Regions from separate parts of the Pseudomonas sediminis genome, predicted to be linked through region 2. Evidence: predicted binding sites of a transcription regulator. Region 2 holds the regulator's gene; the other holds the start of a gene.
What was found. The regulator FliA, encoded in region 2, starts transcription of late flagellar genes. The targets are predictions, from matches to a motif close to CTAAAGTTTNNNNNNNNNNNGCCGNTAA.
Positions count from the first base shown of each region.

Region 1: the regulator FliA is predicted to act here: its motif matches at 6,940-6,967, upstream of AAEQ75_RS20410 (methyl-accepting chemotaxis protein).

Region 1 covers NZ_CP154631.1:4,322,336-4,334,432, forward strand. The annotation lists gene tauC (taurine ABC transporter permease TauC) at 1-326, shown strand, start outside; gene tauD (taurine dioxygenase) at 341-1,174, shown strand; gene AAEQ75_RS20395 (ABC-F family ATPase) at 1,940-3,526, shown strand; partial or broken gene AAEQ75_RS20400 (FMN-dependent NADH-azoreductase) at 3,587-4,190, opposite strand; gene AAEQ75_RS20405 (LysR substrate-binding domain-containing protein) at 4,310-5,212, shown strand; gene AAEQ75_RS20410 (methyl-accepting chemotaxis protein) at 5,214-6,896, opposite strand; gene AAEQ75_RS20415 (Na+/H+ antiporter family protein) at 7,012-8,331, opposite strand; partial or broken gene AAEQ75_RS22080 (chemotaxis protein) at 8,736-9,755, shown strand; partial or broken gene AAEQ75_RS22085 (methyl-accepting chemotaxis protein) at 10,149-10,661, shown strand; gene AAEQ75_RS20425 (NADPH-dependent FMN reductase) at 10,807-11,403, shown strand; gene AAEQ75_RS20430 (ATP-binding protein) at 11,502-12,097, opposite strand, start outside.
Region 2 covers NZ_CP154631.1:3,555,352-3,567,448, reverse strand. The annotation lists gene AAEQ75_RS16750 (flagellar motor protein) at 1-440, opposite strand, end outside; gene AAEQ75_RS16745 (protein-glutamate methylesterase/protein-glutamine glutaminase) at 466-1,590, opposite strand; gene AAEQ75_RS16740 (chemotaxis protein CheA) at 1,636-3,888, opposite strand; gene AAEQ75_RS16735 (protein phosphatase CheZ) at 3,901-4,689, opposite strand; gene AAEQ75_RS16730 (chemotaxis response regulator CheY) at 4,709-5,083, opposite strand; gene fliA (RNA polymerase sigma factor FliA) at 5,184-5,930, opposite strand; gene fleN (flagellar synthesis regulator FleN) at 5,927-6,757, opposite strand; gene flhF (flagellar biosynthesis protein FlhF) at 6,847-8,157, opposite strand; gene flhA (flagellar biosynthesis protein FlhA) at 8,169-10,316, opposite strand; gene flhB (flagellar biosynthesis protein FlhB) at 10,400-11,536, opposite strand; gene fliR (flagellar biosynthetic protein FliR) at 11,539-12,097, opposite strand, start outside.

The DNA.
Region 1 (12,097 bases), 770 kb from region 2:
TCGACCCGACCAAACTGCGCGCCGCGCAATCGCTCGGCGCCACGCAGGCGCAGCTGATCCGCCACGTGATTCTGCCCAGCGCCCTGCCGGACATCCTCACCGGCATCCGCATCGGCCTTGGCGTGGGCTGGTCGACCCTGGTCGCCGCCGAGCTGATCGCCGCCACCGAAGGCCTGGGTTTCATGGTGCAGTCGGCGGCGCAGTTCCTGGTCACCGACGTGGTGATCCTCGGCATCCTCGTCATCGCCCTGATCGCCTTCGCCCTCGAACTGGGCCTGCGCGCCCTGCAACGCAAACTGGTGCCCTGGCACGGCCAGGCGCATTGAGAGAGACACCCGACATGACCCTGCACATCACCCCGCTCAGCCCGGCACTCGGCGCCCAGGTCAGCGGTATCGACCTGCGCCAGCCACTCACTGCCAGCCTGCGCCAGCAAGTGGAAGACGCCCTGCTGCAATACCAGGTGCTGTTCTTCCGCGAGCAGCCCATCGAGCCACAACAACAGGCTGCTCTCGCCGCACAGTTCGGTGACCTGCACATCCACCCGCTCTACCCCAACGTGCCCGAGCAACCTGAAATCCTCGTGCTCGACACCACCGTGACCGACGTGCGCGACAACGCCATCTGGCACACCGACGTCAGCTTTCTGGAGACTCCGGCCCTCGGCGCGGTACTCGCCGCCAAGCACCTGCCGCCCTACGGCGGCGATACCCTGTGGGCCAGCAGCAGCGCCGCCTATGACGCCCTGTCGCAGCCGCTGAAGCAATTGCTCGACGGCCTCACCGCCACCCACGACTTCACCCGCTCCTTCCCGCTGGAGCGCTTCGGCAATACGCCCGAAGCCCTGGCGCATTACCACGAAGTGCAACGCACCCACCCGCCCGTGGTGCACCCGGTAATCCGCACCCACCCGGTTACCGGGCGCAAGGGACTGTTCGTCAACGACGGTTTCACCAACCGCATCAACGAACTGGAAGCGGCCGAAAGCTGCGCCCTGCTGCGCTTTCTCTTCGCCCACGCCACCCGCCCGGAGTTCACCATCCGCTGGCGCTGGCAGGAAAACGACGTGGCCTTCTGGGACAACCGCATCACCCAGCACTACGCCGTCGACGACTACCGCCCACAACGGCGGGTGATACATCGGGCAACGGTATTGGGGGACAGACCGAGGTGAGGGGCGCAGTGTTGATCAACAAGCCACTAACAGCACGCGTAGAGATCGAGACCCGCTTTGTTACGAAAGTAGCTGCCTATCGCTAGAGATCGGCTGCATGCGCAGCAAATACATATGTCCCGTTTTCCATCGCCTTCACGCGCGGAGCACCTTCGAGCGACGCGAAGCTGATGCACTCCGTCTCAAGCATCTTATCCATCAGGCGCTGCTCGCCCAGTCGAAGCAGGGCCGGCGTGCTGCGAGAATGGCAAGGTATACGCTTCTTCGTGCAGTGCGACCCTATTGAGAGTGCTAACGGCCGCCCGGTACCTGATCGGAACTGCAGTGTGAAGGCAAACGATCAGCATCTAATGAGTGCCACTTTCATCTTCAAAGACTAACCACTGTCGATCCATGGCTAGCGGGTTGTCGCACAGGCGCCAGCCGCCCCGTGGTGCGCGCTGCGCCCCCTACCCCTGCGCCGTATGCTTATGCAGCGTTTCGCCTGGCGAAACGCTGCAGTGAATCTCCGCGATGGCTGAAGTTACATGTGCCAAGTGATACCATTGCGCGCTTCGACGCCCCCCGTCCAACGACGGCAACCGGCGCCACGATGCCCGACACTCCCCCCATGCCTCACCAGCCTTATCGGCTCGTCTGCCGGCAGGGACGTAGCGTTCACTCATATGCGCAGGTTCGTCTTCCTCGGTTCGGGCCGAGCTGAAAGGCTCGAAAGCGGTATCACCCGTTAAACAGCGCACCTCAAGTTATTGATAGGTAAGTCCTTTGATTTCCACCGCTAACATCACCATGCAGTTCGGCGCCAAGCCGCTGTTCGAGAACGTTTCCGTCAAGTTCAACAACGGCAACCGCTACGGCCTGATCGGCGCCAACGGCTGCGGCAAGTCGACCTTCATGAAAATTCTTGGCGGCGACCTCGAGCCTTCCGGCGGCCAGGTGATGCTCGAGCCGAACGTGCGCCTGGGCAAGCTGCGCCAGGATCAGTTCGCCTACGAAGAATTCAACGTGATCGACACCGTGATCATGGGTCACGAGGAGCTGTGGAAGGTCAAGGCCGAGCGCGACCGCATCTACTCGCTGCCAGAAATGAGCGAAGAAGACGGCATGAAGGTCGGCGAGCTCGAAGGCGAGTTCGCCGAGATGGACGGCTACACCGCTGAATCGCGCGCGGGCGAGCTGCTGCTCGGCCTGGGCATCCCGCTCGAGCAGCATTTCGGCCCGATGAGCGAAGTCGCACCCGGCTGGAAGCTGCGCGTGCTGCTGGCCCAGGCCCTGTTCTCCGATCCGGACGTGCTGCTGCTCGACGAACCGACCAACCACCTGGACATCAACACCATCCGCTGGCTGGAAACGATCCTCACGGCGCGTAACAGCACCATGATCATCATTTCCCACGACCGTCACTTCCTCAACTCGGTCTGCACCCACATGGCCGACCTGGATTACGGCGAGCTGCGCCTGTTCCCGGGCAACTACGACGAGTACATGACTGCCGCGACCCAGTCGCGCGAGCAGCTGCTGGCCGACAACGCCAAGAAGAAGGCGCAGATCTCCGAGCTGCAGAGCTTCGTCAGCCGCTTCTCGGCCAACGCCTCCAAGGCCAAGCAGGCGACCAGCCGCGCCAAGCAGATCGACAAGATCCAGCTGGCCGAGGTCAAGCCGTCGAGCCGCGTCAGCCCGTTCATTCGCTTCGAGCAGACCAAGAAACTGCACCGCCAGGCCGTGACCATCGAGAAGGTGTCCAAGGCCTTCGACGACAAGGTGCTGTTCAAGAACTTCAGCTTCACCGTCGAAGCCGGCGAGCGCGTGGCGATCATCGGCCCCAACGGTATCGGCAAGACCACCCTGCTGCGCACCCTGGTCGGCGAAATGGAGCCGGATACCGGTTCGGTGAAGTGGACCGAGAGCGCCGAGGTTGGCTACTACGCCCAGGATCACGCCCACGATTTCGAAGATGACGTGACCCTGTTCGACTGGATGGGCCAGTGGACCACCGGTGAACAGGTGATCCGCGGCACCCTCGGGCGCATGCTGTTCTCCAACGACGAGATCCTCAAGTCGGTGAAGGTGATCTCCGGTGGTGAGCAGGGCCGCATGCTGTTCGGCAAGCTGATCCTGCAAAAGCCCAACGTGCTGGTGATGGACGAACCGACCAACCACCTGGACATGGAATCGATCGAGGCGCTCAACCTGGCGCTGGAGAACTACCCGGGCACGCTGATCTTCGTCAGCCATGACCGCGAGTTCGTTGGCTCCCTGGCCACGCGCATCATCGAACTGTCGGATAATGGCGTGACCGACTTTTCCGGCACCTACGACGATTACCTGCGCAGCCAGGGCATCATCGTCTGAGCACACGCTACAGAAACAACAAAGCCCGCTTTTGCGGGCTTTGTTGTTTCAGCGCTCTGCTCAGGCAGTCGCGAACAGCTCGGAGATACGCTGCGCAGCACCTTTCATGGCTTCGGCGCGCGGCTCTTCACCGTAGGCCAGGCCTTCGGCGCGAACGATCTCGATGTCGTCGATGCCGAGGAAAGTCAGCACGCGTACCAGGTAGTCCTCATGCGCCTGGCCAGACGGCTGGCCGGCATGAATACCACCGGCGCTAGAGGCGATCACCACGGTCTTGCCACCTGCCAGTCCTACCGGGCCATTCTCGGTGTACTTGAAGCTCTTGCCGGCGATGGCGATACGGTCGATCCAGGCCTTCAGCTGGCTGGGAACGCTGAAGTTGTACATCGGCGCACCGATGACGATGGCATCGGCAGCCAGGAACTCTTCCAGGGTGCGCCAGTTCGGCCTCGTGTTTCTGCGCGGCGTCACGCAGCTCGGCCGGAGTGCCGGCGGCTACCAGGCTGGCAGCGGAGAAGTGGCTGATCGCATCACTGGCCAGGTCGCGATAGGTCACCTGAACATCTGCAGTGACAGCGCTCCAGGCCTCGACCACAGAACGGCTGAGCTGACGGGAAGCGGAAGCATCGCCGAGGATGCTGGAATCGAGGTGCAGTAGTTTCATAGGTGCTCTCCAGAGTGCTATGCGACGTGGTGACGCGATTGTACAGAGGCTACCGATGTAACCAATAGCCGATAAGACGGCAAAAATGCGATAGTTCGTCCCACTGATAGGACGATGACATGCATGACCTCAATGATCTGTTCTACTTCGCCAAGGTAGTGGAAGCCGGTGGTTTCGCCGCGGCCGGGCGAGCCCTGGGCATTCCCAAATCGCGCCTGTCGCGGCGCATCGCCGAGCTGGAGCTGCGCCTGGGCGCGCGCTTGCTGCAACGCTCGACACGCAAGCTGGCGCTGACCGATATCGGCGAACGCTACCTGCGCCATTGCCAGGCGATGTTGCTGGAAGCGGAACAGGCCGAGGAAACCGTCACCAACCTGACCAGCGAGCCGCGTGGCCGGGTACGCTTCTCCACGCCCCCGGGCTTGGCCCTGCTACCCGATCTGATCAATGATTTTCTGAAGCGCTATCCCGGGGTGCAGCTGGAGGTCGTGCAAACCAGCCGCCGTATCGATCTGCTCAATGAGGCGGTGGACGTCGCCCTGCGCGTACGCAGTGTCGATGATGAAGAACCGGGCCTGATCACTCGCCGCCTCATCCCCGCCCATGCCTGTGTGGTGGCATGCCCGAATCTGGTCGCCGGGCTGCGCCTGGAGCAGCCGGAAGACCTGCAGCAGTTGCCAGCGCTAGGCGCTATTGGAGCCGACCGGCGCATTCATCTGCGCTTTCATCACAACACGACGCAGGAGGCTCGTGAGATCGCCCTGGAAGCACGCCTGGCCGTCGACGACTTTCCCATACGCAAATCGGCAGCATTGGCCGGAGTGGGCATCACCTTTTTGCCCACCATTTACTGCCACGAGGAATTGGCCGATGGCAGCCTGGTTTCATTGCTACCGCACTGGACGGTGCCTCAGGGCTATGTCCAGCTGGCCTACACCCACAGGCGCGGGATGTCGCCGGCTGTCCGCGCCTGGATAGAGTTGCTTAGCGATGCATTCAGTCGCTGGAGCTACCCGCTCTGACTCAGATACGGAACTGACGCACCAGCGCGCCGAGACGATCGCCCAGGCCGGCCAGGCTTCGCGCCGTCTGCGCACCACGTTCGGTTTCATCGGCGACGCTGTCCACGGCAACGGCTATCTGATGCACGCTGCGATTGATCTCCTCGGCTACTGCCGTCTGCTCCTCGGCGGCGCTGGCAATCTGCGCGTTCATCGCATTGATGGTGGCGATCAGCTGGGCGATGGCATCGAGCGATTCGCCGGCCTTGTTGGCCTGCTCGCTGGTCAGCTCGCCAGCGTCACTGGAGCGACGCATCGAGGTCACCGACTGCTGCGTACCCTGCTGCAGACGGTCGATCATGCCCTGGATTTCCTGGGTGCTCTGCTGCGTGCGGCTGGCCAGCGCACGCACTTCATCGGCGACCACGGCAAAACCGCGCCCTGCCTCACCGGCACGCGCCGCCTCAATGGCCGCGTTGAGCGCCAGCAAGTTGGTTTGTTCGGCGATGGAGCGGATCACGTCGAGCACGCTGACGATGGACTGCACGTCCTGCTGCAGGCTATCGAGCGAGACGCCGCTGCTGCGAATATCTTCCACCAGCGAGTGAATACGCTGGATGCTGCCATCGACCACGTTTTTGGCTGCCTGCCCTTCGCGATCGGTCTGCTGCGCGGCTTCGGCGGCATTCTGCGCGCTCTTGGCGACTTCGTGAGCGGCGGCGGACATTTCATTGATCGCCGTGGCCACCTGGTCGGTCTCGTGACGCTGCTGACCCATGGCCTGTTCGGAGCGCTGCGCCTGCTCAGAAACCTGGCCCACCAGCTCGGTGAGCTGCCCGGTCATCTCGACGATCTGCCGCACCAGGCCATGCACCTTCTCGACGAAACGGTTGAACGAGCCCGCCAGTTGGCCAAGCTCGTCATCACTGGTGACGGGTAGACGACGCGTCAGATCGCCCTCACCCGCTGCGATGTCGTCGAGGTTGGCCTTGATTTGCTGCAGAGGACGCAGGAAGGCATTGCCCAGCCAGACGCCAATCACCCCGAATACCAGCAGCAGGATCGCTGCCACGACCACGATGCTGGTGATGATGGTGTCGATACGTTGATCGATATCCTCCTGCACCTCACTGATGCCCGCCTCGATGCCATCGAGATTGAGCGCGGTGCCAAGGGCCATGTCCCATTTGGGTAGGTAGTAGCTGTAGGCGAGCTTGGGCACCATTACCGATTCGTTACCCGGCAGCGGCGAGGAGTAGTTGACGAAGTAGGTGTTGTTCTTCGCCACGTTGACCAACTCACGGTTGATGTACACACCGTTCGGGTCGCGCCGGTCGGCCAGGCTCTTGCCGACATCCACCGGGCTGTCGCCACGGAACAGGCGCACCACGTTGGAGTCGTGGCCGAAGAAGTAGCCGTCGGCGCCGTACTTGATCTTCGAGAGGATGGCGATGGCCTGTTCGCGACTGGCCATATCGCCTTGCGCGGCGCCATCGTAGAGCCCCTTCACCGAGCCCAGTGCGATCTGGATGTAGTGCTCGAGCTCGCTGCGTTTCTCCTGCAGCAGACGCTCGCGGGTCTCGGCCACTTCGTCAGCAGCCAGATTCTGCAACACCCTCGCCGTCGTACCGCTGAGCACCAGCGCGAAGATGATGACGGGAACCAGCGCAAGCAGGATTACCTTGGCTTTCAATGTCAGGCGCATTCTTATTGTCCTTGTGTGCGAAACCAAAAACGGGGCTACCGATGTATCGGCAACCCCGTGGAAGAATTAAGCGACCCAAGGCGCCGAGAACTTAATCCGGCGTCTGTTCACGCCTTTACAGCAGCATAGCGGCAGCCCAACCGAACGCCAGCAGCGGCAGGTTGTAGTGCAGGAAGGTGGGCACCACGCTATCCCAGATATGATTGTGCTGGCCATCGGCGTTCAACCCCGAAGTTGGCCCCAGCGTCGAGTCCGAAGCGGGTGAACCGGCGTCGCCCAGGGCACCGGCAGTGCCGACGATGCAGACGATAGCCAGCGGGCTGAAACCCAGTTGCACGCCCAACGGCACGAAGATCGCTGCGATGATCGGAATGGTCGAGAAGGACGAGCCGATACCCATGGTCACCAGCAACCCGACCAGCAGCATCAGCAACGCGCCAACGGCCTTGTTGTGGCCGATCAAGGCTGCCGAACTGTCGACCAGCGTCTTGACCTCACCAGTGGTCTTCATCACCTCGGCAAAACCGGCAGCGGCGATCATGATGAAGCCGATCATGGCCATCATCTTCATGCCTTCGGTGAACAGACCGTCCGCTTCCTTCCAGCGCACCACGCCGGACACCGAGAAAATCACGAAGCCTACCAGCGCGCCGATGATCATCGAGTCCAACCACAGCTGCACGACGAACGCCGCGGCGATGGCCAGCCCCGCCACCAGCAGGCTCAACGGGTTGTACTGCACGTCCACACGCTCGGCCTGCGCGACCTTTTCCAGATCATAGGTGCGCTTGCCGCGATAGCTGAACAGCACCGCCACGAGCAGACCGAAGAGCATGCCCAGCGCCGGAATCGCCATGGCCTGGGTGATGCTGATACCCGTGACGTCGACACCTGACTTGGCCACGTTGGCCAGCAGGATCTCGTTGAGGAAGATGCCGCCAAAACCGACCGGCAAGAACATGTACGGCGTGATCAAGCCGAACGTCAGCACGCAGGCGATCAAGCGGCGGTCGAGCTGCAACTTGCTCAGCACATAGAGCAGCGGCGGTACCAGCAGAGGAATGAAGGCGATGTGGATCGGCAGCAGGTTCTGTGAAGAGATCGCCACAGCCAGCAGCAGCCCGATCAGCAGCCACTTCAGCGCACCACCTGCGCCTTCCTGCTGCTTACCGACCAGCGCCAGCGCCTTGTCCGCCAGGGCATGAGCCAGGCCCGACTTGGCGATGGCCACGGCGAAAGCGCCTAGCAGCGCGTAAGACAAGGCAACCGTCGCCCCGCCACCAAGGCCCTGGTTGAACGCCTTCAGCGTGCCCTCGACGCCCAGCCCACCCAGCAGGCCACCGGCCAGCGCACCAATGATCAGCGCCACGACCACGTGTACGCGACAGAGGCTAAGGACCAGCATGATGCCGACCGCAGCGATTACAGCGTTCATAAAGCTCTCCACCTGCTCAGCGCAAAAAGCCGCGTACTCTGCCGTAAGCAGGCTATATCTGTCAAAACGCGTATCCGTTCATTATTAAAATCGAAACGTGCATAATTTCGATCAAACGCCGTGTCGATCAAGAATACGAGCCGCACACCGATAACCCTGTTAGTCCATGCAGAAAGGAACACACCATGCTGTTCAGCCGTCTTTCGATCCAATGGAAGATCACCCTGCTCGCCGGCCTGTGCCTGCTTGCGATCGTCACCCTGCTGGTAGGCGCGTCGCAGTATCAGTCCAGCCGCAGCGCCAGCCTGGTGCGCGAGGCCAGCTCCGGCATGCTGGAGGAAAGCGCCAAGCTGCGCCTGAAAACTCGTGGCGAGCTACAGGCAATCCGTATCCAACGCTACTTCATGGACGCCTACCAGTACGGCAAAGGATTTTCCCGGCAGATCCTGTTTCTGCGTGAGCAGGCTGAGAAGCGCTTCCTCGATGCCTTCGACCTGCGCGAAGACCTGACCCGCCAGGTGCGCAGCAGCCTGGAAGCCAACCCGGCCCTGCTCGGCCTGTACCTGGTGTTCGAACCCAACGCTCTGGACGGCAAGGACGAGCTATTCGCTGACCAGCCCGACCTGGGCAGCAATGACGCAGGGCGCTTCGCGCTGTACTGGGCACAGCCCACGGTCGGCAAGCTGGAAGCCGAGGCGATGACCGAAGAATTACTCGGCGACACCACGCCTGGTGACAACGGCGTGGCCTACAACGCCTGGTACACCTGCCCGCGCGAGACACGTCAGCCCTGCGTACTGGAGCCTTATTACGACGAGGTCGGCGGGCAGAAGACGCTGATGACCAGCATCGCCTTCCCGCTAGAACTCGACGGCAAGATCATCGGCGTGATGGGCGTCGATATCAGCCTGGCCAGCCTGCAGCAGATCAGCCAGGAGGCCAATCGTGAGCTGTACGACGGCCAGGGCCATATCAGTATCTTCAGCCCCAGCGCCTTGCTGGCGGGCCACAGCCGCGACGGCAGCCTGTTGAGCCAGCCGGTCGAACGTGCCTTTCCCGAAAACGCTAGCGAACTGCGCGGCCTTATCCAGAGCGGTAGCGATGCCGAATTGCGCCACGGTGACATGCTCCGTGAACTCAGCCCGTTCAAACCCATCCCCGAGGCCAAACCCTGGTCGGTGCTGCTCGAAGTGCCTCAGCAAGTCTTGCTCGAACGCGCCATCAAGCTTGGCGCACAGCTCGATGCCAACCGCGCCAGTGACAGCCTGATGGCGCTGCTGATAGGGCTGGTCGCGGTAATCGCCGGCCTGTTGCTGATGTGGTTGACCGCACGCGGCGTGACGCGGCCGATTCTCGGGGTGGCGGCCATGCTCAAGGACATCGCCAGCGGTGAAGGCGACCTGACCCGCCGTCTGCAATACGCCCGGCAGGATGAACTAGGCGAGCTGGCCAGCTGGTTCAACCGCTTCCTAGACAAACTGCAGCCGATCATCGCCGACGTGAAGAATAGTGTGATCGACGCCCGTAGCACGGCCGATCAGTCGGCGGCCATCGCCAGCCAGACCAGCACCGGCATGCAGCAGCAGTACCGCGAGGTCGACCAGGTGGCGACCGCCTTCCAGGAAATGAGCGCTACCGCTCAGGATGTCGCGCACAACGCCGCGCAGGCCGCAGAAGCCGCGCGCAATGCCGACCAGGCCAGCCGCGAAGGCCTGCAGGTGATCGACCGCACCACCAGCACCATCGATCTTTTGGCCAATGAAATGAACGTGGCCATGCAGGAAGTCGAAGGCCTGGCCAGCAGCAGCGAGCAGATCGGCTCGGTGCTGGAAGTGATCCGCTCGATTGCAGAGCAGACCAACCTGCTCGCCCTCAACGCGGCCATCGAGGCCGCGCGTGCCGGTGAGGCCGGTCGCGGCTTTGCCGTGGTCGCCGACGAGGTGCGCAACCTGGCCAAACGCACCCAGGATTCGGTCGAGGAAATTCGCCAGGTGATCGAAGGTCTGCAGAGCGGCACGCGCGAGGTGGTCAGCACCATGCACAGCAGCCATCGCCAGGCACATGGCAGCGTCGAGCAGGTGCAGCAGGCCGTGGCCGCGCTGCAGCGCATCAGCCAGGCGGTCAGCACCATTACCGACATGAACCTGCAGATCGCCAGCGCGGCGGAGGAACAGAGCTCGGTAGCCGAGGAGATCAACCGCAACGTCGCCTCGATCCGCGACGTCACCGAGGCCATCACCGCGCAGGCCGATAAGTCGGCGCAGGTGAGCCAGAACCTCAACCGCCTGGCCAATCATCAGCAGAGCCTGATGGACCAGTTCCGCGTGTGACGTCAGGTAGGGTGCGCCACGCGCACCGAAAACCCAAGCAAGCCAGATATGAGAATGACGCCAAATCATCCTCGATCTGGCGGCGCTTCCCTTGCGGCGCAGGCAGGCAATCGCCTAGCCTGCGTTCTTTTTTGGGGGAAGCAAAATGCTCAATATCGCCTTGGTCGCCGGTTCCAGCCGCAACAACAGCCAATCGGGAAAGGTCGCTCGCGTACTGCGTCAGCGCCTGATCGAGATGGGTCAAACCACCCAGGACACCAGCAGCATCATCGACCTGGGCCTGGCCCCGCTACCGCTGTGGCCCGCTGAAGATGCCGGCCCCTGGGGCATGTTCCAACAGCAACTGGCTGCCGCCGACGCGGTGGTGATCATTGCGCCGGAGTGGAATGGCATGGCCTGCCCGGCGATCAAGAACTTCTTCATCTACGCCAGCAAGGCCGAACTGGCGCACAAGCCGGGCCTGCTGGTGGGGGTGTCCTCCGGCATCGGTGGTGCCTATCCGATCGGCGAACTGCGCGCCTCCAGTTACAAGAACTGCCGTCTGTGCTATCTGCCGGAGCACTTGATCGTGCGTCAGGTCGAGAAGGTGTTGAACGGTCCACAGCCGGTGGACGAGGCCGATGAACGAATCCGCTCCCGCATCGATTACGCGCTCGACGTGCTGGTGCGTTACGCCCACGCCCTGCAGCCGGTACGCGCCGCCATCAGCTTCGACAACCCGGCCTTTGCCAACGGGATGTAAGGGATTCGTGGATTAGCGGCGCTGAACACAGCGCTCGCAAACGCCAGCGAACTTATCGCGCCGCGTAATCCACCAGCGATGGCTCGCCTAACCTTGGCTCAACGCCGCGGCAAGCTGACCATCACTTGCAGTCCACCCAGTAGGCTGTCCTGCAGTTCGATACGGCCATGCCAGGCCTCGATGATATCGCGCACGATACCGAGGCCCAGGCCGTGCCCCGCCACCTGTTCATCCAGGCGAGTACCGCGCCCCAGCACGGCTTCACGGCGCTCGGCATCGATGCCGGGACCGTCATCATCGACATATAAGCGATAGCCCTCGGCGCTCTCCTCCACCGTCAACTGCACGCGCTGATCGGCCCATTTGCAGGCGTTGTCCAGCAGGTTACCGAGCAACTCCAGCAAGTCTTCACGGTCACGCGGTAGCACCAGCCCCGGCGGCGCCTGCCACTCCAGACTCAGGCCACGGTCATGAATCATCGACAAGGTGTCGAACAGCCCTGGCAACTCCTGCGCGCAATCGAAGCGTGCCCCCGGCAACACGTCACCAGCAAGGCGCGCACGCCCCAGCTCGCGGCTGAGGCGTTGCTCGATCTGCTCCAATTGCTCGCGCATGCTCGCGCGCAACGCCGGATGCGCGGCCAACTCCTCGCGACCGGCCAGGCTGATCAACACAGCCAGCGGCGTTTTCAGCG
Region 2 (12,097 bases):
TCGAACACCTTTGCAGCCTGGAAATCGCGCACCTCCTGGGTATAGAGATCGACCTCGAGAATGCTACGAATGGATTCCGGCTCGGCGCCATCGACCAGCAACTGCAGGCCTTTGCGCGCATAAGGGTCAGGCTCGGCATCGGCCACCGCCTCGAGACCGAGCAGGCCTTCCTTGCGCGCCACCATGCTCCAGCCGGTCACACGATTGATGCCACCTACCAGATCGATACGAGGCGGGAAAAATATCCAGCGCATGATGCTCATCGCGCGCTTGAACACCTGCACCGGCGCCTGCAGAAAAGCCGCGCCCAATGTGCCACCGATGACGATCAGCGCCGCCGGACCGTTGAGCAACGCTCCGGCGCTGCCCCCTTCCAGGTAATTGCCACCCAGAATGGCGACGAACGCCAGGATGACGCCGATTAGGCTCAGTACATCCATGCGCGGGTTCCACACTTAACCTGGGTCACTGGCAAGCCTCGGTCAGGTGCCGGCCGATGTCATCCAGGCCATAGACGGCATCCGCCAGATTGGCCTTGACCACGGCCATGGGCATGCCATAGATCACGCAACTGGCCTCGTCCTGCGCCCACACCTGACTGCCGCCCTGCTTGAGCAGGCGCGCGCCCTCACGGCCGTCGGCGCCCATGCCGGTCAGCACCACGGCAAGCACCTTGTCGCCATAGGACTTGGCGGCCGAGCCGAAGGTGATATCGACGCAGGGTTTGTAGTTGAGGCGCTCGTCACCCGGCAGGATTTTTATCGCGCCGCGCGCATCGACCATCATCTGCTTGCCACCAGGCGCCAGCAGCGCCAGGCCAGGGCGCAGAATATCGCCGTCCTCAGCCTCCTTGACCTGAATGCGGCACAGCTTGTCCAGGCGCTCGGCGAAGGCCTTGGTGAAGGCCGCTGGCATGTGCTGGATCAGCACCAGCGGTGCCGGGAAGTTGGCTGGCAGCTGTGTCAATACACGCTGCAGCGCCACCGGGCCACCAGTAGAGGTGCCAATGGCCACCAGTTTGTAAGCCTTGCGCTTGGGTGCAGACGAAACCGCTGCCCCACCACCGGTACGTGCAGGAGCTGCGGGAACGGGAACCGCAGGCCGCGTCGAAACGGCCGGGCGACTAATCGGCGCCGCACTCGGGCTCGCCGCAGTCGGCGCCGGAGCCACCGCAGCCGAGCTGAAACGACGGTTGCTGCGCGCGATGCTATGCACCTTCTCGCAGAGCATCTGCTTGACCTTCTCAGGGTTACGCGAGATGTCTTCGAAGTTCTTCGGCAGAAAATCCACCGCACCGGCGTCCAACGCATCAAGCGTCACGCGGGCGCCTTCGTGGGTCAGCGAAGAGAACATCAACACTGGCGTCGGGCAGCGCTGCATGATGTTTCGAACCGCAGTGATGCCGTCCATCATCGGCATCTCGTAATCCATGGTGATCACATCGGGCTTGAGCGCCAATGCCTGATCGATGGCTTCACGTCCGTTGGTGGCCGTCCCTACCACCTGAATACTGGAATCGGCAGACAGAATTTCCGAAACACGCCGGCGGAAGAAGCCGGAATCGTCCACCACCAAGACCTTGACAGTCATAAACACTCCTAGACGGCACGGGCTTCGGCCCGTGCCGCAAAACCATCAGAAACGCCGAGCGTAGCGCTTGAGCATGCTCGGTACGTCGAGAATCAGCGCGATGCGACCGTCGCCGGTGATGGTCGCCCCGGACATGCCCGGAGTGCCCTGCAGCATCTTGCCCAGTGGCTTGATTACCACTTCTTCCTGACCCACCAATTGATCGACGACAAAACCGATGCGCTGGCTGCCCACGGTGAGGATCACCACGTGACCTTCGCGCTGTTCCTCCTGGAAGGCCTGCGGTACCAGCCAACGCTTGAGATAGAACAGCGGCAGCGCCTTGTCACGCACGATCACCACTTCCTGGCCATCGACCACGTTGGTGCGCGACAGGTCGAGGTGGAAGATCTCGTTGACGTTGACCAGCGGGAAGGCGAATGCCTGGTTTTCCAGCATCACCATCAGCGTGGGCATGATCGCCAGGGTCAGCGGCACCTTGATGATGATCTTCGAGCCCTGACCCTTCTGCGAGAACACGTTCACCGTGCCGTTGAGCTGGGTGATCTTGGTCTTGACCACATCCATGCCGACACCACGGCCGGACACGTCGGAAATCTCGGTCTTGGTCGAGAAGCCCGGGGCGAAGATCAGGTTGTAGCATTCGAACTCGTTCAGGCGATCCGCCGCGTCCTTGTCCAGCAGGCCCTTTTCCACGGCCTTGGCGCGCAGCACGTCGGCATCCATGCCCTTGCCGTCGTCGGTGATCGACAGCAGGATGTGATCCCCTTCCTGCTCGGCGGACAGCACCACACGACCGGCACGGGCCTTGCCGGCCTTCTCGCGCTCCTCCGGCGTTTCCACGCCATGGTCGACGGCGTTGCGCACCAAGTGCACCAGCGGGTCGGCCAGGGCCTCGACGAGGTTCTTGTCGAGGTCGGTCTCTTCGCCCACCAGCTCGAGGTTGATCTCTTTCTTCAGGTTGCGCGCCAGATCGCGGACCAGACGCGGGAAGCGGCCGAACACCTTCTTGATCGGCTGCATGCGGGTCTTCATCACCGAGGTCTGCAGGTCCGCAGTGACCACGTCGAGGTTCGACACCGCCTTGGACATCGCCTCATCGCCGCTGTTGAGACCCAGGCGTACCAGGCGGTTACGCACCAGCACCAGCTCGCCGACCATGTTCATGATCTCGTCGAGGCGCGCGGTGTCGACGCGTACGGTGGTTTCCGCTTCGCTCGCCGCCGGTGCCTTGTCACCAGCAGGTGCCGGCGCGGCTGCGGCGCGGCCAGCAGCGGGCTCGGCCTTGGCTGGAGCGGCCGGCTTGGCGGGCGCAGCAGGTGCAGCAGGTGCAGCAGCTTTGGCCGCTGCGGCGGGCTTGGCTACAGGTGCAGCCGGTTTCGCTGCCGGAGCGGGAGCAGCCGGCTCACTCGGCGGCACGAACTTGCCCTTGCCGTGCAACTGATCGAGCAGCGACTCGAACTCGTCGTCGGTGATGTCATCACCGGCAGGCGCCGGCGGTTCGCTGGCAGCGACGGCTGGCGCGGCGGTTTCGGCCGGGCCGGAGAACTGCCCCTTGCCGTGCAGCTGGTCGAGCAACGCCTCGAATTCATCGTCGGTGATGTCGTCACTGGCAGGCGCCGGCGCCGGTGCGGCAGCACTGGCGGTGCTGGCAGGCGTCTCGACCGGGCCACTGAACTGCCCCTTGCCATGCAACTGGTCGAGCAGCGACTCGAACTCGTCGTCGGTGATGTCGTCACTGGCAGGCGCCGCCGCTTCCACGGCCGGGGCATCGCCCAGGGCGTCGAGCAGCTGTTCGAACTCGCTGTCGGTGATGTCGCCGGATGCCGCAGCAGCCGCAACCGGCTCAGGCTCCGGCTCGGGTTCCGGCGCGGCTGCCACGACCGGCGCAGGCGCCGGCTCGGCACCAGCCGGTTCAGCCAGGCGCGCCAGCGCGGCCAGCAGTTCCGGCGTGGCAGGCGTCGGCTCGCGGCGCTCGCGCACCTCGCCGAACATGCCGTTGACTGCATCAAGAGCCTCGAGCACCACGTCCATCAGCTCCGAGTCGACGCGACGCTCACCCTTGCGCAGGATGTCGAACACGTTCTCGGCTATGTGGCAGCACTCCACCAGCTCGTTGAGCTGGAGGAAGCCCGCTCCGCCCTTGACGGTATGGAAACCGCGAAAGATGGCGTTGAGCAGGTTCATGTCGTCCGGCCGGCTTTCCAGCTCGACCAACTGCTCGGACAACTGTTCGAGAATCTCGCCGGCCTCTACCAGGAAGTCCTGGAGGATCTCTTCATCGGCGCCGAAGCTCATATTGTGTGCTCCTTAGAACCCTAGGCTGGACAGCAGGTCGTCGACATCGTCCTGACTGGAGGCAACGTCATCACGCTTATCGGCATGAATCTGCGGACCTTCACCCCGCGATGGCTCTTTTATTTTTTCCTGTTCGGCACGCAACGCTTCGTGGTCATGCTGAATGCCGGCAAAACGGTCGACCTGGCTGGCCATCAGCATCAGCTTGAGCAGGTTGCCTTCCACCTCGGTCACCAGCTGGGTGACCCGCTTGATCACCTGCCCGGTGAGGTCCTGATAGTCCTGCGCCAGCAGAATGTCGTTGAGGTGATTGGACAGTTTGGCGCCGTCACGCTCACTGCGCGCCAGGAACAGCTCGACGCGCTTGGCCAGCTCGCGGAACCCTTCGGCGCCCATCTCGCGACGCATGAAACGGCCCCATTCGGCGCTCAGGCTCTGCGCCTCATCGCTCAGGTCATTGACCAGCGGAGCGCTCTGCTCCACCAGGTCCATGGTGCGGTTAGCCGCCCTCTCGGTCTGGGTAACGACGTAGTTCAGGCGTTCGGTCGCATCGGCGATCTGCGACAGCTCCTGCGCATGCGGCATGCGCGGGTCGATCTGAAAGTTGACGATGGCGTTGTGCAGCTCACGGGTCAGCTTGCCGACCTCGTGATAGAGCCCGCGATCACGGACCTTGTTGAGTTCGTTGATCAGTTGCACCGCGGCGCCGAAATTGCCTTGTTCGAGGCTATCGACCAGGTCACGGGCGTTGTTTTTCAGGGTCGACTCGAGGTCACCCATCGTGGAGTCATCATGTTCCATAGCACCCTCGCGGCCGACATCAGCCGTTGACTCGCTCGAAGATCTTCTCGATCTTTTCCTTCAGCACCTGGGCGGTGAAGGGTTTGACCACGTAGCCATTCACGCCGGCCTGAGCCGCCTCGATGATCTGGTCGCGCTTGGCTTCGGCGGTCACCATCAGCACCGGCAGGTGCTTGAGACGCTCGTCGGCGCGAACGGCGCGCAGCAAGTCGATACCGGTCATGCCGGGCATGTTCCAGTCGGTCACCAGAAAGTCGAAGCTGCCGCTCTGCAGCATCGGCAGCGCCGACGTGCCGTCATCGGCTTCTGCGGTGTTGGTGAAACCCAAGTCCCGCAAGAGGTTCTTGATGATCCGTCGCATCGTCGAGAAATCGTCAACGATGAGGATTTTCATGTTCTTGTCCAAGTCGACCTCCGTACAGTCCCAAACGTATTGCGCTTGCAACTACGTCCTTTAATCGAGAAACCGCTTCCGCCTGCGAGTACGCCGCTGTTCAGCCTGCGCGCCATTCACTCAGTCGCGAGCGCAGGCGTGCCGCGCACTGACTGTGCAGTTGGCTCACACGTGACTCGCTAACCCCCAGCACTTCACCGATTTCTTTCAAGTTCAGTTCTTCATCGTAATACAGCGCCAGCACGAGACGTTCACGCTCGGGCAAACCGGCGATGGCCTCGGCCAAAGCCGCCTGAAAGCGTTCGTCTTCGAGGTCCCGCGAAGGTTCGAGGTGGGTGTGCCCGGCGTCTTCGTGCAACCCGCCGTGCTCGCCATCCTGCAAGAGGTCGTCGAAGCTGAACAGGCGGCTGCCCAAAGTGTCGCCAAGAATGCCGTAGTAATCCTCCAGACTCAATTGGAGTTCGGCAGCAACCTCGTGATCTTTAGCGTCGCGCCCGGTTCGGGCTTCGACTGCACGAATCGCATCGCTGACCATACGGCTGTTACGGTGCACGGAACGCGGCGCCCAATCGCCCTTGCGTACCTCGTCGAGCATGGCACCGCGAATGCGGATGCCGGCGAAGGTTTCGAAACTGGCACCCTTGCTGGAGTCGTATTTGCGCGAGGCCTCGAGCAGCCCGATCATCCCCGCCTGGATCAGATCATCGACCTGCACGCTGGCTGGCAGGCGTGCCAGCAGGTGGTAGGCGATGCGCTTGACCAGGGAGGCATAGCGCTCGATCAACTGGTGCTGGGAGTCCTGCGCCTGCGCCTTGTTGTACATACGAAGTCCAGAAGCTGCTGTCATACGGCACTGTCAGCCGTCGGTTGCTGCACCAGACGCTCGACGAAGAACTCCAGATGGCCGCGGGGGTTGGCCGGCAACGGCCAGGTGTCGACCTTCTGAGCAATCGCCTTGAACGCCAGGGCGCACTTGGATCGTGGGAACGCCTCATAGACGGCACGCTGCTTCTGCACGGCCTTGCGCACGCACTCGTCGTAGGGCACGGCGCCGACATACTGCAGGGCGACATCAAGAAAACGATCCGTCACCTTGGTCAGCTTAGCAAAGAGATTGCGCCCTTCCTGCGGACTGTGAGCCATGTTGGCCAGGACGCGGAAACGGCTGATGCCATGGTCACGGTTGAGCAGCTTGATCAGGGCGTAGGCATCGGTGATGGAGGTCGGTTCGTCGCACACCACCACGAGGATTTCCTGCGCCGCCCGGACGAAGCTGACCACCGCATCGCCGATACCGGCGGCGGTGTCGATCACCAGGACATCGAGGTTTTCGCTGATGTCGCTGAATGCCTGGATCAGCCCGGCATGCTGCATCGGCGTGAGGCTGACCATGCTCTGCGTGCCCGACGCGGCCGGCACGATGCGAATGCCGCCCGGCCCCTGCAGCAGCACGTCACGCAGATCGCACTCGCCGGCGATCACATCGGCCAGGGTGCGCTTGGGTGTGAGCCCCAGCAGCACGTCGACGTTGGCCAGCCCCAGGTCGGCGTCCATCAGCATCACCCGCCGACCGAGGTCGGCCAGGGCCATGGACAGATTCACCGACACATTGGTCTTGCCGACGCCACCCTTGCCGCCGGTCACCGCAATCACCTGTACGGGATGCATACCCATGTTCTTTCTACACCTTGTCTAACTTCGACTTGACCATCAGGCCGTTCACTCCCGCGCTCATGCGCGAGAGGGTGCAACATTGTCGCCGTTCAGCCGGCGCGCTGCGCGGGCTGGTGATAGAGCCCGGCGAACAACTGCGCCATGGCGTCCTCACTCGGCTCCTCCGCAGACTGCAGGCCCACTGCGCGGCTGACCAGCTGGTGGCTGCGCGGTACCTGCAGGTCATCCGGAATGCGCGGCCCGTCTGTCACATAGGCTACCGGCAGATGCTGGCCTATAGCCAGACCCAATACCTCGCCCAGGCTCGCAGCCTCGTCCAGCTTGGTCAGTATGCAACCAGAAAGTCCGCAGCGCTTGTAACTATGGTAGGCCGCCTTGAGCACTTGGTTCTGACTCGTTGCCGCCAAAACCAGATAATTCTTCGACTTGATGCGTGGCGACGCCAGGCTCTCCAGCTGCAGACGCAGTGCCGGATCGTTACCCGGCAGGCCTGCGGTGTCGACCAGCACCACGCGTTTCTTGGCCAGCGGCGTCAGAGCCTGCAGCAGAGACTGACCGGGATCGACCTGGGTCACCGATACGCCAAGGATACGCCCAAGCGTCTTCAGTTGCTCCTGTGCGCCAATACGATAGCTGTCCATGCTCACCAGAGCGACCTGCTGCGCGCCGTACTTAAGCACGTAGCGCGCAGCCAGCTTGGCCAGCGTGGTGGTCTTGCCCATGCCGGCCGGACCGACCAGGGCGATCACCCCACCCTCTTCCAGCGGCTCGACCTTGGGCGTCCTGATCGCGTGAGCCAGGTGGGCCAGCAGCATGCGCCAGGCCTGACGCGGCTCGGCCACACCGGCCACCTTGCTCAGCAGGGCTTGCGACAGCTCGGCCGACAGGCCCATGCGCTGCAGGCGGCGCCAGAGGTTGGCCTGCTGCGGACGACGATTCTGCAACTGCCCCCAGGCGATGGACCCCAGCTGGACTTCGATCAGCTCACGCAGGCCATGCAGCTCGAAGCGCATCGCGTCCAGGGCCCGGGGATCGACCGCCGGTGCAGCGGCGACAGGCGCCTCGAGCGGGCGCTGCGGCTTGACCGGCGTCGCCGGCAGCTCGGGCGCCAGCAGCGACTCGTTGGCGAACAACTGGCGATCCTTGCCGGCATCCTGTTCGGCACGGGTGGTCAGCTCGGCCTGGGCGCTGGCGATGCGCGCCTGGGTCTTGCGCAATTCGGCTTCCAGCGCCGGGTTCGGGCGTGCCGGGGCCGGCGCCTGGTAATCCAGCGCAGCCGTCAGCTCCACACCGCCAGCCACGCGGCGGTTGCCGATGATCGAGGCATCGGCGCCCAGTTCGTCACGCACCAGTTTCATGGCGGTCCGCATATCGGCGGCGAAGAAGCGTTTGACCTGCATGACCCTTTACCTCAGTTCTGGCCAACCGTAGCGACTATGGTGACCTGCTTGTTGTCCGGAATTTCCTGGTACGCCAGCACGTGCATGCTGGGTACCGCCAGCCGCGCGAAGCGCGAGAGCATCGCCCGGATCGGACCGGCCACCAGCAGGATCACCGGTTTGCCGAGCATTTCCTGGCGCTGCGCCGCATCCACCAGGGAACGCTGCAGCTTTTCAGCCATGCCGGGCTCGAGGAGGATGCCATCCTCGCTGCCCTGACCGGCCTTCTGCAGACTGTTCAGCAATATCTGTTCCAACCTTGGCTCCAGGGTGATCACAGGCAGCTCCGGCTCTAGTCCCACAATGCTTTGCACGATTGCGCGGGCCAGCGACACGCGGACTGCGGCGACCATCGCGGCGGGATCTTGACTCTTCGGCGCGACGTTGGCGATCGCCTCGGCGATGGTGCGGATATCGCGTACCGGCACCTGCTCCTGCAGCAGTGCCTGCAACACCTTGAGCAGGGTCGACAGCGACACCAGCCCCGGCACCAGCTCCTCGGCCAGCTTGGGCGAGCTCTTGGCCAGCAACTGCATGAGCTGTTGCACTTCCTCGTGACCGAGCAACTCGTGGGCGTGCTTGTGCAGGATCTGGTTGAGGTGAGTCGCGACCACCGTACTGGCGTCGACCACGGTGTAGCCGAGCGATTGCGCCTGATCACGCTGGCTGGGGTCGATCCATACCGCCTCCAGGCCGAACGCCGGATCCTTGGCGGCGATCCCATTGAGCGGGCCGAACACCTGGCCGGGGTTGATCGCCAGTTCCCGGTCGGGATAGACCTCCGCCTCGGCGACGCTGACGCCCATCAGCGTCAGGCGATAGGCGTTGGGCGCCAGGTCGAGGTTATCGCGGATGTGCACCGAGGGCATGAGAAAGCCCATTTCCTGCGAGAGCTTCTTGCGCACGCCCTTGATCCGCGCCAGCAGTTGGCCGCCCTGGTTGCGATCGACCAGCGGAATCAGGCGATAGCCCACCTCCAGGCCGACCATGTCCACCGGGGTGACGTCATCCCAGCCCAGTTCCTTGACCTCCTGGGCCTTCTGCGCCGGCAGCAGCTCCTGCTGACGCTGGACCTCCTTGACCTCCTCTTCCTTGGCCTTGCGCTGGCGATGGGCGATCCAGTACGCGCCACCGGCGGCGATCAGGCCCAGGCCGATGAAGGAAAAGTGCGGCATGCCCGGCACCAGGCCCATGGCGATCATGATCGCTGCGGCCACGGCCAGCGCACGCGGCGAGGCGAACATCTGCCGGTTGACCTGCGCGCCCATGTCCTCGGAGGTGGACACGCGGGTCACCATCACCGCCGCTGCCGTGGACAGCAACAGGGAAGGAATCTGCGCCACCAGGCCGTCACCGATGGTCAGCAGGGTGTAGACCTTGCCGGCGTCGGAGAAGGCCAGGCTGTGCTGCAGCACGCCGATGGCGATACCGCCGATGAGGTTGATGAACAGGATCAGCAAGCCGGCGATGGCGTCACCGCGGACGAACTTGCTGGCACCGTCCATGGAACCGTAGAAGTCGGCCTCCTGCGCCACTTCGCTGCGGCGCTTCTTGGCCTCGACCTGGTCGATGAGGCCGGCATTGAGGTCGGCGTCGATGGCCATCTGCTTGCCGGGCATGGCATCCAGGGTGAAACGCGCGCTCACTTCGGAGATACGCCCGGCACCCTTGGTGACCACCACGAAGTTGATGATCATGAGGATGGCGAACACCACGATACCGACCACGTAGTTGCCGCCGATCACCACCTCGCCGAAGGCCTGGATCACCTGCCCCGCCGCGCCATGCCCCTCGTGACCGTTGAGCAGCACCACGCGCGTGGACGCCACGTTCAGCGCCAGGCGCAGCAGCGTCGCCGCCAGCAGGATGGTGGGGAACACGGCGAAATCCAGCGGTCGCAGGGCGTAGATGCTGACCAGCAGGACGACGATCGACAGGGCGATGCTGAAGGTGAACAGCACATCGAGCAGGAACGCCGGGATCGGCAGCATGACCATGCCGAGCATGACCAGCAGCAACAGCGGAATGCCCAGGTTGCCATGGCGCAAGCCTGCCAGGTTGCTGCGCACTTCACCGATTAACTGTGCTCGATCTACTGCCACGTCCCTACCCCAAGCCATTCAATCTTTTGACGCGAAAGTGCGCCCTAGAGAGGTCATGGCAAGAAGCGTTCCAGAAGTGACACGACAGCGCGCTACACGCCCTAAGAGTCGCGGCGTAGATCCGCCGGGATCGGGAAGTCCGGCAGCGGGCCTGGGCGCTTGCCCTTGCCGGCCTGGTACTGACGAAGCTGATAGACGTAGGCCAGCACTTGAGCCACGGCCAGATACAGGCCAGCAGGAATTTCCTGGTCCAGCTCGGTGGAGTAATACACCGCACGGGCCAATGCCGGGGACTCCAGCACCATCACCTTGTGCTCCTGGGCGATCTCGCGAATTTTCAGCGCCAGGAAGTCGCCGCCCTTTGCCAGCAACACCGGTGCGCTCCCCTTCTCCGGGTCGTACTTGAGCGCTACGGCGAAGTGCGTCGGGTTGGTGATGACCACGTCAGCCTGCGGCACGGCTTGCATCATCCGACGTTCGGCCATTTCCCGCTGCAACTGGCGAATACGTCCTTTGACTTCGGGCTTGCCCTCGGTGTCCTTGTACTCGTCGCGCACTTCCTGCTTGGTCATCATCAACTTCTGCTTGTGACTCCACAGCTGGAACGGCACATCCACCGCGGCGATCAGGATAAGCCCGCAGGACAGCCAGAACGCACTCCAGCCGACAACCTTCAGGCTATGCAGAATGGCGGGCTCGACGGGCTCGTTGGCAATGGCCAGCAGATCGTCCTGGTCCACCGAAAGCACTACCAGCGCTACCGCAAGGATTACCAGAAACTTGGCCAGAGCCTTGAGCAACTCGACCAACGCCTGAACCGAGAACATGCGTTTGAGACCCGCCAATGGGTTCATCCGGCTGGCTTTGGGTTGCAGCGCCTCGGCAGAGAACAACCACCCCCCGAGCGCGATGGGGCCAGCGATGGAGGCGATCAACAACGCAATGAAAAAGGGTTGCACCGCCAGCAATGCCTGCTTGCCCGAAGCCAGCAGATAAAGCGCCATGCTGCGTTCGCTCATCAGCACATCGCGCGGCAAGCTGAAATTGCCGCGCATGACATCCATCAACACATTGCCCATGTAGGCGCCGAAAATGATCAGGGCGACAGTGCCGGTGAGCGTCACCGCCACCGTGTTGAGTTCCTTGGACCGAGCGATCTGGCCTTTCTTGCGCGACTCTTCAAGTCGCTTGCCTGTGGGTTCCTCGCTCTTGTCAGCGCCGCTCTCGCTTTCGGCCATCGCTACCTCACAAGAGCGAATTCGCTCAGCTGTTGCAGGGCTTCGCTGGCCAGCGCCTGGAACAGGTTGCCGAAATCGGAAAGCCCCACCCAGAAAATCACCAGGCCCATGGCCAGGGTCAGGGGGAAGCCGATGGAAAAGATGTTCAGTTGCGGCGCGGCGCGCGTCATCACGCCAAACGCCAGGTTGATCACCAGCAGCGCGGTGACCATGGGCAGCGTCAACAACAGGCCGGCGCCGATCACCCAGCCCAGTTTGCCAGCCAGCTCCCAGTAATGATTGACCATCAGCCCTTGCCCGGACGGCAGCGTGACGAAGCTTTCCGCCAGAATTTCCAGCACCACCAGATGGCCGTTGATGGCCAGAAACAGCAAGGTCACCAACATCAGCATGAACTGGCCAAGCACCGGCACCGACACACCATTGGTGGGGTCGACCATGGAGGCGAACCCCAGGCCCATCTGCATGGCGATGATCTGCCCAGCGACGGCGAACAGATGAAAGAACAACTGCAGAATAAAGCCGAACATGGCGCCGATCAGCACCTGTTCGAGGATCAGC